2 regions of the Streptomyces sp. SAS_281 genome follow, and region 2 is predicted to be linked to the other one. Evidence: riboswitches for the same ligand, from Rfam matches in the RefSeq annotation. Region 2 holds a riboswitch; the other holds the start of a gene.

What was found. A riboswitch is a leader RNA that binds a small molecule or an ion and turns the genes downstream of it on or off. The one in region 2 is predicted to bind cyclic di-AMP.
Region 1: linked by a shared signal. The riboswitch ahead of ACN6LM_RS27705 (transglycosylase SLT domain-containing protein) and the one ahead of ACN6LM_RS17365 (C40 family peptidase) in region 2 are both predicted to bind cyclic di-AMP.

The regions. Positions count from the first base shown of each region.
Region 1 covers NZ_JBMNDO010000090.1:19,224-25,011, forward strand. Annotated here, with positions in the region: gene ACN6LM_RS27695 ((2,3-dihydroxybenzoyl)adenylate synthase) at 1-367, opposite strand, end outside; gene ACN6LM_RS27700 (2,3-dihydro-2,3-dihydroxybenzoate dehydrogenase) at 414-1,271, opposite strand; cyclic di-AMP (ydaO/yuaA leader) riboswitch at 1,694-1,878, shown strand; gene ACN6LM_RS27705 (transglycosylase SLT domain-containing protein) at 1,882-2,748, shown strand; gene ACN6LM_RS27710 (FG-GAP repeat protein) at 2,967-4,487, shown strand; gene ACN6LM_RS27715 (antitoxin) at 4,572-4,757, shown strand; gene ACN6LM_RS27720 (SpoIIE family protein phosphatase) at 4,898-5,788, shown strand, end outside.
Region 2 covers NZ_JBMNDO010000040.1:5,292-11,079, forward strand. Annotated here, with positions in the region: gene ACN6LM_RS17355 (ATP-dependent Clp protease proteolytic subunit) at 1-410, shown strand, start outside; gene ACN6LM_RS17360 (hypothetical protein) at 418-726, shown strand; cyclic di-AMP (ydaO/yuaA leader) riboswitch at 1,064-1,228, shown strand; gene ACN6LM_RS17365 (C40 family peptidase) at 1,232-1,705, shown strand; gene ACN6LM_RS17370 (ATP-binding protein) at 1,716-2,147, opposite strand; gene ACN6LM_RS17375 (helix-turn-helix domain-containing protein) at 2,353-3,213, shown strand; gene ACN6LM_RS17380 (DUF397 domain-containing protein) at 3,239-3,436, shown strand; gene ACN6LM_RS17385 (8-amino-7-oxononanoate synthase) at 3,450-4,592, opposite strand; gene bioB (biotin synthase BioB) at 4,735-5,788, shown strand, end outside.

The sequences.
Region 1 (5,788 bases), on a different contig from region 2:
AGCCGATCTCCGTCTCGCGGTGGGCGGGCAGCGCGTACACGGGGAGCGCGCCGATGCGGAAGAGGGCGAAGACGACGACGGCGAACTCCGCGATGTTGGGCAGCTGGACGACGACCCGGTCGCCCCTGGCTATCCCGCGCGCCCGGAAGCCTGCCGCCAGCCGGGCCGCGCGCTCGTCCAGCTCCCGGTACGTCCACGCGCGGCGCTCGGGTGCGGGGTCGATCAGCGCGACGCGGTCGCCGTGGGCCTCGGCCCGTTCGCGCAGCATGCTCGTGAAGGTCTCGCCGCGCCAGTGCCCGGCCGCGCGGTAACGGGCGGCGAACTCGGCGGGCCAGGTCGGGGCGTCTTCGTACGGTGAGGCGGTCATCGTTCCAGGACTCCTGGGGGCGTTTGCGGGGTGCCGGGCGGTCGGGTCAGGCGCGCAGGGTGGCGCCGCCGTCGACGTACAGGTCGTGCAGGGTGATGTGGCGGGCCCGGTCGGACACGAGGAAGGCGACCGCCTCGGCGACGTCGGCGGGTTCGGCGATCCGGCCGAGCGGGATGCCCGTGCGGTAGCTCGCCAGGTCGCCGGCTATGACGCGCTGCGCGGCCGGCCCCTCGTCGTGGGCCTCACCGGCGGGCCACATCCCGCGCTGCATGTCGGTGAGCGTGGAGCCGGGCGAGACGGTGTTGCAGCGGACGCCCCGGGGGGCCAGCTCCAGACCGAGGCACTTGGTGAACATGACGGCCGCCGCCTTCGACGCGGCGTACGCCGCCATGGTCGTACGGGGGATGCCGGCGGCGTTGGACGCGACGGTGACGATGCTGCCCGCGCCCCGGTCCGCCATCCGGCGCCCGACGGACCGCGAGACGTGGAACACCCCGTCGGTGTTGACGGCGAACGTCGCCCGCCAGTCCTCGTCGGTCAGCTCGGTGACCGGTGAACAGCGCAGTATCCCGGCGACGTTGACCGTGATGTCGAGGGTGCCGAGCGAGTCCTCGACCTCGGCGACCAGGGCCTCGACGGCCGCCGCGTCCGTGACGTCCAGCGCCCGGGCGACGACGTCCCCGTCGTGCTCCCGGGCGAGGGCGTCGACCCCCGCCGGGGCCGCGTCGGTCGCCAGGACCCGGCAGCCGCGCGCGACGAGGGCCCGCACGACCGCCTCGCCGATGCCGCGTCCGGCTCCCGTCACGAGGGCCAGCCGGCCGGTGAGTTCCCGTTCGGCGGGGGCGGCAGGGGCGGCGGGGGCGGCGAGGGGACGGCGGGAAGAAGAGGCGGAATGCGGCGCCATGGTCCTGGGATCTCCCTGTGACGGCGAACGGGGAACGTCAACACTTAGGTAAGGCTAACCATAGGGCGATCATGCGAGCGAGGGGGCCGGAACCGGCGACTGGGCCGCCAGTGCGGAGTGCGATGCACCTTTTGTGCTGATATAGGCAAAAGGTCAATTGAGGGCGATCGGGGCGGTTTTGATGCTGTCAAATGCAGTCAAAACGGACGAACATGCACATTGTGCGTCCAGTGGGCAGCGTCACGTCGGCCGTTTCTGACGCAGGATCCGATCTCCCGGTTCCCAGTCGTGCCAAGAAATTTGACTTCCCCCGGCGCGGGCGATCATGAGCATTTCCTTTGATTGATCTTGCAAAACAATTGTGATCAGCAATTCCGGGCTTGTTCCGGCCGTCGTTTCTCGCTTACGGTCCCGTCATCAATCCGGATGGAACGCCGAATCCTGCCGCCGTCCGGGAACCCGACCACTCACGTACGGCAGGAGCGGGGGACCCAGGTTTGCCGCCGGTCCGGAATCCGGAGCGGCTAGGGGTGAAGTCGCCATGCGCGACCGGACATCTCCAGTCCGAACCCGACAGCTCACCTCGCAGGCGACGGAGAGGAAATACGCCATGCCCTTCACGGGTAAGCACCGTCGTGCCAAGTCCGCGTCCCTGACCCGCGGTTTCATCGCCGTCAGCGCGGGCGGAGCCGTTCTCGCGCTCCCCCTGATCGCGGCCGGATCGGCCTCCGCCGCCCCCGCCAAGACCGTCGTCGCCGAAAAGGCCGCGGCCCCGACTTCCGTCGCCGGCAAGGAAATTGCCGTGCGCAAGGCCGCGTCCACCACCTATTCCGTGGTGTCCGGCGATTCGCTTTACAAGATCGCCCAGGGGCATTCCCTCAGCGGCGGCTGGGAGCGGCTGTACAAGGACAACCGCGGTGCTGTCGGCAGCAACCCCGACCTCATTCACCCGGGCCTGAAGCTCACCATCGGTGCCACGTCCGCGGCCGTCGCCCCGAAGGCTGCGGAGAAGAGCGAATTCAAGGCGGAGACCGCCGAGAAGAACGGCGACACCGCCCCCCGGGCCGAGAGTGCCGACCGCGCGGACCGCTCCGAGCGCACCGTCGTCCCGGTCGCGGCCGAGAAGCCCGCCGAGACCCAGGCGGCCGTCGCGTACACCGACGACCTCGACGGCTGGATCAAGGAATCCCTCGCCATCATGGCCGAGCAGGGCATTCCCGGCAGCTACGACGGCATCTACCGCAACATCATGCGCGAGTCCTCGGGCAACCCGATGGCGATCAACAACTGGGACATCAACGCCGTCAACGGCACGCCCTCCAAGGGCCTGCTCCAGGTGATCCAGCCCACCTTCGACGCCTACCACGTGCCCGGGACGTCGATGGACATCTACGACCCGGTCGCCAACATCACGGCCGCGTGCAACTACGCCGCCGCCACGTACGGCTCGATGGACAACGTCTTCGGCGCGTACTGATCCACACCGGCCCCGTGCTCGGGGCAGGGCGTGAGCAGGGGTGGAAAGAAGCGGAAACGCTCCTTTCCACCCCTTTCGCGCGCCGTACCGCCCTGTCGCGGAAAAGCCGTACAACCCTTGTGGCGCAAGAGGTGTCGAACAGGGCGCCCGGGAAGACAGCGGGCTCTTCCCGGCACCCCCCGGACTCGCCCGGCCATCCTTGATCCAAGGAGCCATCCGTGCGTACGTACCGTTCGGCCGCCGTCCTCGCGGCCTCGATGCTCCTGCTGACGGGTGCGGCCCTCGCCGCGCCCACCGCCTGGGCCGGCACCTCCGGCGCCACGCACGCGAACGACCGCCACAGCGACTTCAACGGCGACGGCCACGAGGACGTGCTCACCGGCGCGCCCGGCGGGAGCATCGACGCCAAGCCGGGTGCCGGGTTCACGACCGTGCAGTACGGCTCCGCGCACGGCCTGGGCACCAGTCCGTCCGCCGTCTTCAGCCAGAACACCCCCGGGGTGCGCGGCGCCGCCGAGGCCGGTGACTCCTTCGGAGCGTCCCTGGCCACGGGCGACCTGAACGGCGACGGCTACGACGACGCGATCGTCGGCGTACCGGGGGAGGACATCGAGCCCGTGGGGGACGCGGGTGGCGCCGTCGTGCTGTGGGGGTCGCCGCAAGGGCTCACCGGGGCCGACAGCGACTGGCTCCAGGCCGCCGAGCCCCGCGCGTCGGCGCGATTCGGCAGCGCGCTCGCGGCGGCCCACTTCAGCCCCGACACGCCTGGCGACGAACTGGCCGTGACCGACCGGTACGACCTCATGCTCTTCCGCTACGAACCGGCCCTGCTGAAGACGGGCGCCGCGCCCCTGGCCCCCGCCCAGCGCGAGGACGTGATCCCCGCCGAACCCGGACACGAGATCGCCCCGAAGTCGCTGACCACGGGTGACTACGACGGCAACGGCCTCGACGACCTCGTCGTCTCCGGGACGAGCGCGGGCGCCGCCCGCGGGCAGGGCTGGTCCGCCTACTTCTCCGGCCAGGTGCAGGGGCTCCGCTTCGAGCGCTCCCTGCGCGGCGGCCCCGCCGTCGCCACCGGGGACATCAACAGCGACGGCTACGACGACCTGGTCACGGGTGACCCGTACCGCTCCGACGGCACCAGCGGCGACGCGCCGGAGGACGGCGTGGTCGGCGTCTACTACGGCAGTGCCGGTGACGGCCCGGTCGTCGGTGCCTCCGGCCCCGGCACCGAGCCCCTCTGGTGGTCCCAGGACTCCCTGGGCGTCCCCGGCGTCTCCGAGCAGGGCGACGGCTGGGGCACCGGCCTGTCCGTGGGCGACACCGACGGCGACGGCTGCGCGGACGTGGCCATCGGCGCGCCCGGCGAGGACGTCGGAGCACCGGGCGCGGACATGTCGCGCATCGAGTCGGGGGCCGTATGGCTGCTGCGCGGCGCGTCCGACGGTCTGACGACGGCCGGCGCACGCTCCTGGAACCAGGACTCCGGGGAGGTGCCCGGGGTGACCGAGGCGTACGACGCCTGGGGTGCCCAGGTCCGCCTGACCGACCCCGATGGCGACGGGCGCTCCGACCTGCTCGCCGCCGCTCCGGGCGAGGACGGGGGCAACGGGGTCGTCTGGGTGCTCCCCTCCGGAGCCGGCGGTGTGAGCGCCACCGGGTCGTGGACCTTCGACGGCGGATCGCTCGGCGCCCCCCGGACGAAGGCCCACCTCGGCGAGGCGATCGACCAGTAGGGCCGCCGTGCCCGCCCGTCCCGGAATGCGAGGGCGTGGCCGGGCGTGGATGCTGGAACGGTCAGCGTCTCTAGGAGGTCAGTCATGGGCATGCTCGACAAGATCAAGGACATGATCAAGGGGCATCCGGACCAGGCCCGCCAGGGAGTCGAGAAGGGCGGCGACTTCGTCGACAAGAAGACCGGCGGCAAGTACGGCGGTCAGGTCGACTCGGCCCAGCAGAAGATGAACGGCCAGCTCGGCGACCGGCCGCCGGACGAGGGCCGCTAAGCGCCCGCACGGATCGTGAGGGAGCGGTGGACACCACACCCGTGGGTGTCCACCGCTCCCGCGCGTCGCACCCCGCCGGCCGCGCGGAGCGGGCGCGCCTCCGACGTGCCGCCCCCGCCGCCCGGGGGCATCCTGACTGTGTGACCTGGCACGGCGCGGCCGCTCGGCTGCCGTTCGGCCCCGGCGACGGCCCGCCCGGGAGACCGGAGGACGGCCGGGCGCCGGACGACCTGTCCCTGGTGCTCGCCCAGTCCGTCGTGAACGCCATCGAGGCGGTCGGCGGCCGGGCCGGCGGGGTCTATCTCCCCTCCCGCACCCCCGGCCTGCTCCGGCTGGCCGTCCTCGCCGGGCTCCCCGGCCCCCTGTTCCGCCCCTGGTGGCGGATGCACGTGAACCGGCCGTTCCCCGTCGCCGAGGCGTTCCGCACCGGCAGCCCGGTCTACCTCTCCGACGCGGAGGACGCCATGCGGCGCTTCCCGCAGCTGATGGCCGGACTGCCGTTCCCCTTCGGCTCCCTGTACGTGCCGGTGCCGCGAGGACGCCGACCGGTCGGCGTCCTCGTCGTCCTGCGCGCCGCGACCGGGGACGAGCCGGTGCCCACCGCCGACCGGGACCGGCTCCAGCGCATCGCCCGCGGCCTGGGTGCCGAACTGGCCGCCCTCGCGGAGGCGGGCGTCCGGCCGGAGTGGGAGGGCGAGCCGCTCCCCGTACAGCTGCCCGCCAAGACGTCCCCGCCCGTGCGCATCGGCCGCTTCGACTGGAACCTCGCCACCGGTGCCGTCGAGGCGGACGACGACCTGGCCGCGATCCTCGGCACCGGTGTCGGCCCCTTCCCCGGCACCATCGAGGCCCTGGCCGCCCGGCTCGCACCGGAAGACGTCTACGGCCTCTGGGCGCTGGCCCGGCAGGCGGCGGACTCCGGCGGCCCCGTCGTCCGCCGGATGCGGCTGCGCGGGCCGGACGGACGCTCCCACCTGCTGGAGGTCTCCGGGCGCCGCCAGGACGACGAGGGGCCCGGCGGGCACCTGACC
Region 2 (5,788 bases):
GCTCGTTCGGCGCGATGACGACCCTGTACGACACGATGAACTTCCTCAGCTGCGAGGTGGAGACGTTCTGCCTGGGCCGGGCGGGGGCCGGAGCGGCCGTGCTGCTCGCCGCGGGAGCCCCGGGCCGGCGGCACATGCTCCCCGGTGCCAAGGTGGTCGTCAGCCAGCCCGCCCTGGCGGAACCGGTCCAGGGGCAGCCGTCCGACCTGGAGATCGAGGCGCGGGAGCTGGAGCGGATGCGCGGGACGATGACCGGCATGCTGGCCCGGCACACGGGGCGCTCCGTCGAGCAGGTCACCGAGGACACCGAACGCGACCTCGTCCTCGATGCGGAGGGCGCCCTGGCGTACGGGCTGGTCGACCACATCGTGCGCAACCGGGTCCCGGCGCCGCCGCGCTCCGGGTGGTGAACCGGCGATGCAGCCACCGGAGTTCTCTGCGCTGCCCGCCCTCACCAGGGCCGAGTCCGCGTTCGTCGACCGCTATCTCGATGTGCTCGACCAGGTGGGGCGGATCAATCCGGCCCACGGCGACGACACCTACGCGGCCCTGCGCGCGGCCCAGGCGCTCGCCTCGCACGCGGCGGAGCTGCGGGACGCCCTCGCGCTGATGCACCGGCGCGGCGAGACACGTATCCACAGCAGCACGCTGACCCGCGCGCTGCGGGCGCTGGACGGCGAGCGGCGGGCGGCCCGGGTCACCCTGCCGCCGGCTCCGCCGGGCTGAGGCGCCGTACGCCACCGACACGCCCGAGGGGTGCGCGGGAATTCCTCGCTCGATCGGCGTAGGCGTTCCCTCTCACGAGCGATGGACCGATTTGCCTTTTCCCGATGCGCGTGGGGCGGTTTCCTCCGCGACACCGCTGGTACGGCCGTGGCCGCCGGCGGCGGAGGAACCGCCGTACGGGTTCCGGTCCACCTGAACGGGCCATCCGTGACGGTCTTCACCGATGGCTGTTCCGGCTCGGAAATCCGGCACGAGGTGAGTCAAGATCCCTACGACGACAAGCCCCCGCCACCGCGGCGGGGCGGTCCGGGCGGACGCCGAGTCCTGCCGCCGCCCGGATGACTGGTCGACAGGAGTGGATCGGCAGGAGTGGAGGACCCGAGCACTACGGGACCGCCGGACCTCCGGTTGTCCCTCGGGGTGAAGCCGCCGCGCGCGGCCGGGCAACTTCGCCAGCCCGAACCCGACAGGTCATCCTTCACAGGCGGCTGACGAAGGGTTGCGCATGAGTGCGCAGGTTCATGTCCCGTCTCTGCTCGCCCGGGCCACCACGGCCTCGGTCATGACTCTCGCCGCCGTCGGCGGCACGCTGTGCGTGCCGGGAGCCGCGCCCGAGGCGCAGGCGGCCGGCCACGCGATGAAGGCCCTGAAGATCGCCGCGTCGAAGAAGGGGGCGCCCTACCGCTGGGGTGCCACCGGGCCCAGCAGCTTCGACTGTTCGGGGCTGACGCTCTACTCGTTCAAGAAGGCGGGCAGGAAGCTCCCCCGGACCGCCCAGCAGCAGTACAACAGGACCAGGCACATCTCGGCGTCCAAGCGCCAACGAGGTGACCTGGTCTTCTTCCATTCCGGGCGCAGCGTCTACCACGTGGGCATCTACGCCGGCAGCGGGAAGATCTGGCACTCGCCGAAGACCGGCGCCGTGGTCCGCCTGGAGAAGATCTGGACCAGGAGCGTCTACTACGGCCGGGTCGGCTGACCCGGACGCCTCAGGGCTGGACGGGAACCTGCCACGGGAGCGCCACCCAGACGGTCTTGCCGCCGTCGGGGGTGGGGGTGACGGTCAGCCGGCCGCCGTACTCCTTGGCCAGCGAGCGGATGATGACCAGGCCCCGGCCGTTGTCCTGCTGTACGGCGGCGGGCAGCCGCTGGGGCCGGCGGGGATGGCTGTCCGTCACGCCGACGCGCAGCTCCTCGTCGCGCTCCAGCCGGAGGTCGACGGTGAAAGTGGGTGACTGCCCGAACGTGTGCACTACGGCGTTGGTGGCCAGCTCCGAGAGGATGAGGCGGACCGTGTCGGCCTCCTCCGCGTCCTCGGGCAGGCCCCATTCCGTCAACACCCGGGCGACGAACCTCCGGGCCGTGGAGACCGAGACCGGCTCGCTCGGCAGGGTGACACGTGCTTCCTGATGGTCTGCCATGGCGAGCCGTCCCTTTCCCACCCGTCACCGGCCCGGCGAGCGGTCCGGTTGTGCTTCGCGCCAGATTGCCACCGATGCTGCCCTCCGTGGCGGCGATCCACCAAGATATGCATATATCTGTCGCTCAAACCGGTGAACTCTCCCCACGCGGGCCCGCTCCGGCGCCACACTGTCTGCTCGTCGGGCAGCGGGAGGGAGCCATCGGATGCAGCACGGCCCTGCGGTACGGCGCCGCAAGCTGGGAGAGGAGCTGCGGAGCCTGCGCCATACGTCAGGTCTCACGAGCCGGGAGGCGGCGGCGCTGCTCGGCTGGCACCAGTCGAAGGTGAGCAGGATCGAGACAGGTGTCAGCGGGGTGCGGCCGGATGACGTGAACCGGCTCCTCGACGCGTACGGGATGGACGACCCGAAGCTCCGCGAGGTCCTGGGCGCGCTCGCCGGTTCGGCGGGCGGTGGCGGCGCCGGCTGGTGGCATGCGTACCGGGGGCTCATCCCGCCGCAGTACCGCGACTTCATCAGCCTGGAATCGCAGGCGCGCACCGCCCGCACGCTGGAGACCTCGGTGGTTCCGGGGCTGCTGCAGACGGCCGACTACGCCCGCGCCGTGACCCGGGCCTCCCTGGACGGGCTGCCGTCCGGTCAGCTGGACTCGCTGGTGGAGGTGCGGCTGACCCGGCAGGGGGTGCTGCGGAGCGATCCGCCGCTGCGGCTGAGCGCGGTCCTGGACGAGGCGGTGCTGCGCCGGGAGGTCGGTGGCCGAAGAGTGATGCGGGAGCAGCTGCGCCATCTCGCCCGGGTGGCACAACTTCCCCATGTGCGACTCCAGTTACTTCCGTTCTCGGTGGGCGGCTATGTGAGCCTCACCAGCCCTTTCGTCATCTTCTCCTTTCCGACCGCTTCCGACCTTGACGTGGTCGTTCTTGACCACTTGACGAGTAGCCTCTATCTGGAACGGAAAGAAGACCTTGCGGCGTACAGCTCGGCCTTCGAAACCCTTCAGACGCACGCGCTGTCGCCGGAGCACACGCTGGACCTGATCGCCGCGATCGACCGCGGCGACCGGTGACCCCCCACCGCCCGGAGGAAGCGTCATGTCCGATCACCTCACCCGGCACGCGTTACGTTGGCGGCGCAGCAGCTACAGCACCGGGATGAACAACTGCGTGGAGACCGCGCCGTACGGGAGCGGACGGCTGCTGGCCGTGCGCGACTCGAAGGATGTGGCCGGGACGCCCCTGGAGTTCTCCGCCACGGCCTGGGCGTCCTTCGTCTCCGGTCTGAAACGCTGAGGCGGCCCTCGCCTCAGCCCTGCGGTGCGGTCCGCCGCACCGTCTCCACCGCCCGCGCGATCTGCTCGTCCGTCAGGTCCGCGCGGGCGGTCAGCCGGAGCCGCGAGACACCGTCGGGGACGGACGGCGGCCGGAAACAGCCCACCGCCATCCCGGCCGTCCGGCAGTCGGCGGCCCAGCGCACGGCGGCGTCGGCCGAGGGCGCCCGGACCGAGACGACCGCCGCGTCGGGCCGCACCGCGGTCAGACCGGCCTCCGTCAGCCCCTCGTACAGCGCGGTGGCGACCGTACGCGCCCTGAGTGCGCGCTCCGGTTCGCGGCGCAGCAGCCGCAGTCCGCCCAGGGCGGCGCCGGCGGCGGCGGGGGCGAGTCCGGTGTCGAAGATGAACGTCCGGGCCGTGTTGACCAGATGGTCGATGACCCGGGCCGGTCCGAGGACCGCTCCGCCCTGGCTGCCCAGGGACTTGGACAGGGTGAGCGTGGCGACCACGTCCCCGTCGCCCGCGAGCCCCGCCGCGTCGAGCGCGCCTCGCCCGCCCTCACCGAGCACCCCGAGTCCGTGCGCGTCGTCCACCAGGAGCGCGGCGCCCTCCGCCCGGCAGACGACGGCCAGCGCGGCCAGCGGCGCCGCGTCGCCGTCCACGGAGAACACCGAGTCGGTGACGGCCAGCTTCCGGCCCCCGTGACCGCGCAGCGTCTTGCGGACGGCCTCCGGGTCGGCGTGCGGAACGACGGCGGTCTCGGCCCGGGAGAGCCGGCAGCCGTCCACGATGGAGGCGTGGTTGCCCGCGTCCGACGCGATCAGGGCGCCGCGCCCGGTGAGCGCGGTGAGGGCCGCGAGGTTGGCGGCGTAACCGGAGGAGAGGACGAGCGCGGCCTCGAAGCCGCAGAACGCGGCGAGTTCGCGTTCGAGCCCGGCGTGCAGCGCGGTCGATCCGGTGACCAGGCGGGAGCCGGTCGCCCCACCGCCCCAGCGGCGCGCCGCGTCCGCCGCGGCGGAGGTCACCTCCGGGTGCCGGGTGAGGCCGAGATAGTCGTTGCTCGCGAGGTCCAGCAGCTCCGCTTCGGCCGCGCGGGGCCGCAGCCGGCGGACGAGCCCCGCCTCCGCGCGCCGGCGCGCCTCGTCTTCGATCCAGTCGAACGGGGTGGCGGGCATGAGCGGTCCCTTTTGTAGGCAGCTCACAGACCCTAACCGGGCCCACGCCAAGACACGGTGTGGCAAGGCACACACCCCGTGTCAGCTCTGTTGTCCGGTTCCTCCTTGGCTCCGGGCGGTGCGGTGCGTCAGGATCATCGCCATGGACCTCCTGAACACGCTGGTGGACAAGGGGCTGCGGCGCGAGCTGCCGACCCGTGAAGAAGCGCTCGCCGTACTGGCGACCCCGGACGACGAACTGCTCGACGTGGTGGCGGCGGCCGGCAAGGTGCGCCGTCAGTGGTTCGGGCGGCGGGTGAAACTGAACTATCTGGTCAACCTGAAGTCCGGGCTCTGCCCCGAGGACTGCTCGTACTGTTCGCAGCGGCTCGGCTCCAAGGCCGAGATCCTCAAGTACACCTGGCTGAAGCCGGAGGAGGCGTCGAAGGCGGCGGCGGCCGGGGTGGCCGGCGGCGCCAAGCGCGTCTGCCTGGTGGCCAGCGGCCGGGGCCCGACGGACCGGGACGTCGACCGGGTCTCGCAGACCATCGAGGCCATCAAGGAGCAGAACGAGGGCGTGGAGGTCTGCGCCTGTCTCGGTCTGCTCTCCGAGGGGCAGGCCGGCCGGCTGCGTTCGGCGGGCGCCGACGCGTACAACCACAACCTCAACACGTCCGAGGGGACGTACGGGGAGATCACGACCACCCACACCTACGCCGACCGTGTGGACACGGTGCAGCAGGCGCAGGCCGCCGGGCTGTCCGCCTGCTCGGGGCTGATCGCGGGGATGGGCGAGAGCGACGAGGACCTGGTCGATGTGGTCTTCTCGCTGCGCGAGCTGGACCCGGACTCGGTGCCGGTCAACTTCCTGATCCCGTTCGAGGGGACGCCGCTCGCCAAGGAGTGGAACCTGACGCCGCAGCGCTGTCTGCGGATCCTGGCGATGGTGCGGTTCGTCTGCCCGGACGTGGAGGTGCGGCTCGCGGGCGGGCGCGAGGTCCATCTGCGCTCGATGCAGCCGCTCGCCCTGCACCTGGTCAACTCCATCTTCCTGGGTGACTACCTGACCAGTGAGGGCCAGGCCGGGCAGGCGGATCTGGACATGATCGCGGACGCCGGTTTCGAGGTGGAGGGGGCGGGTACGACGACGCTCCCCCGGCACCGCGCGGACGCGGCGGCCGGCTGTGGTCCGCATGCGAGCGGTGGCTGCGCCTCCG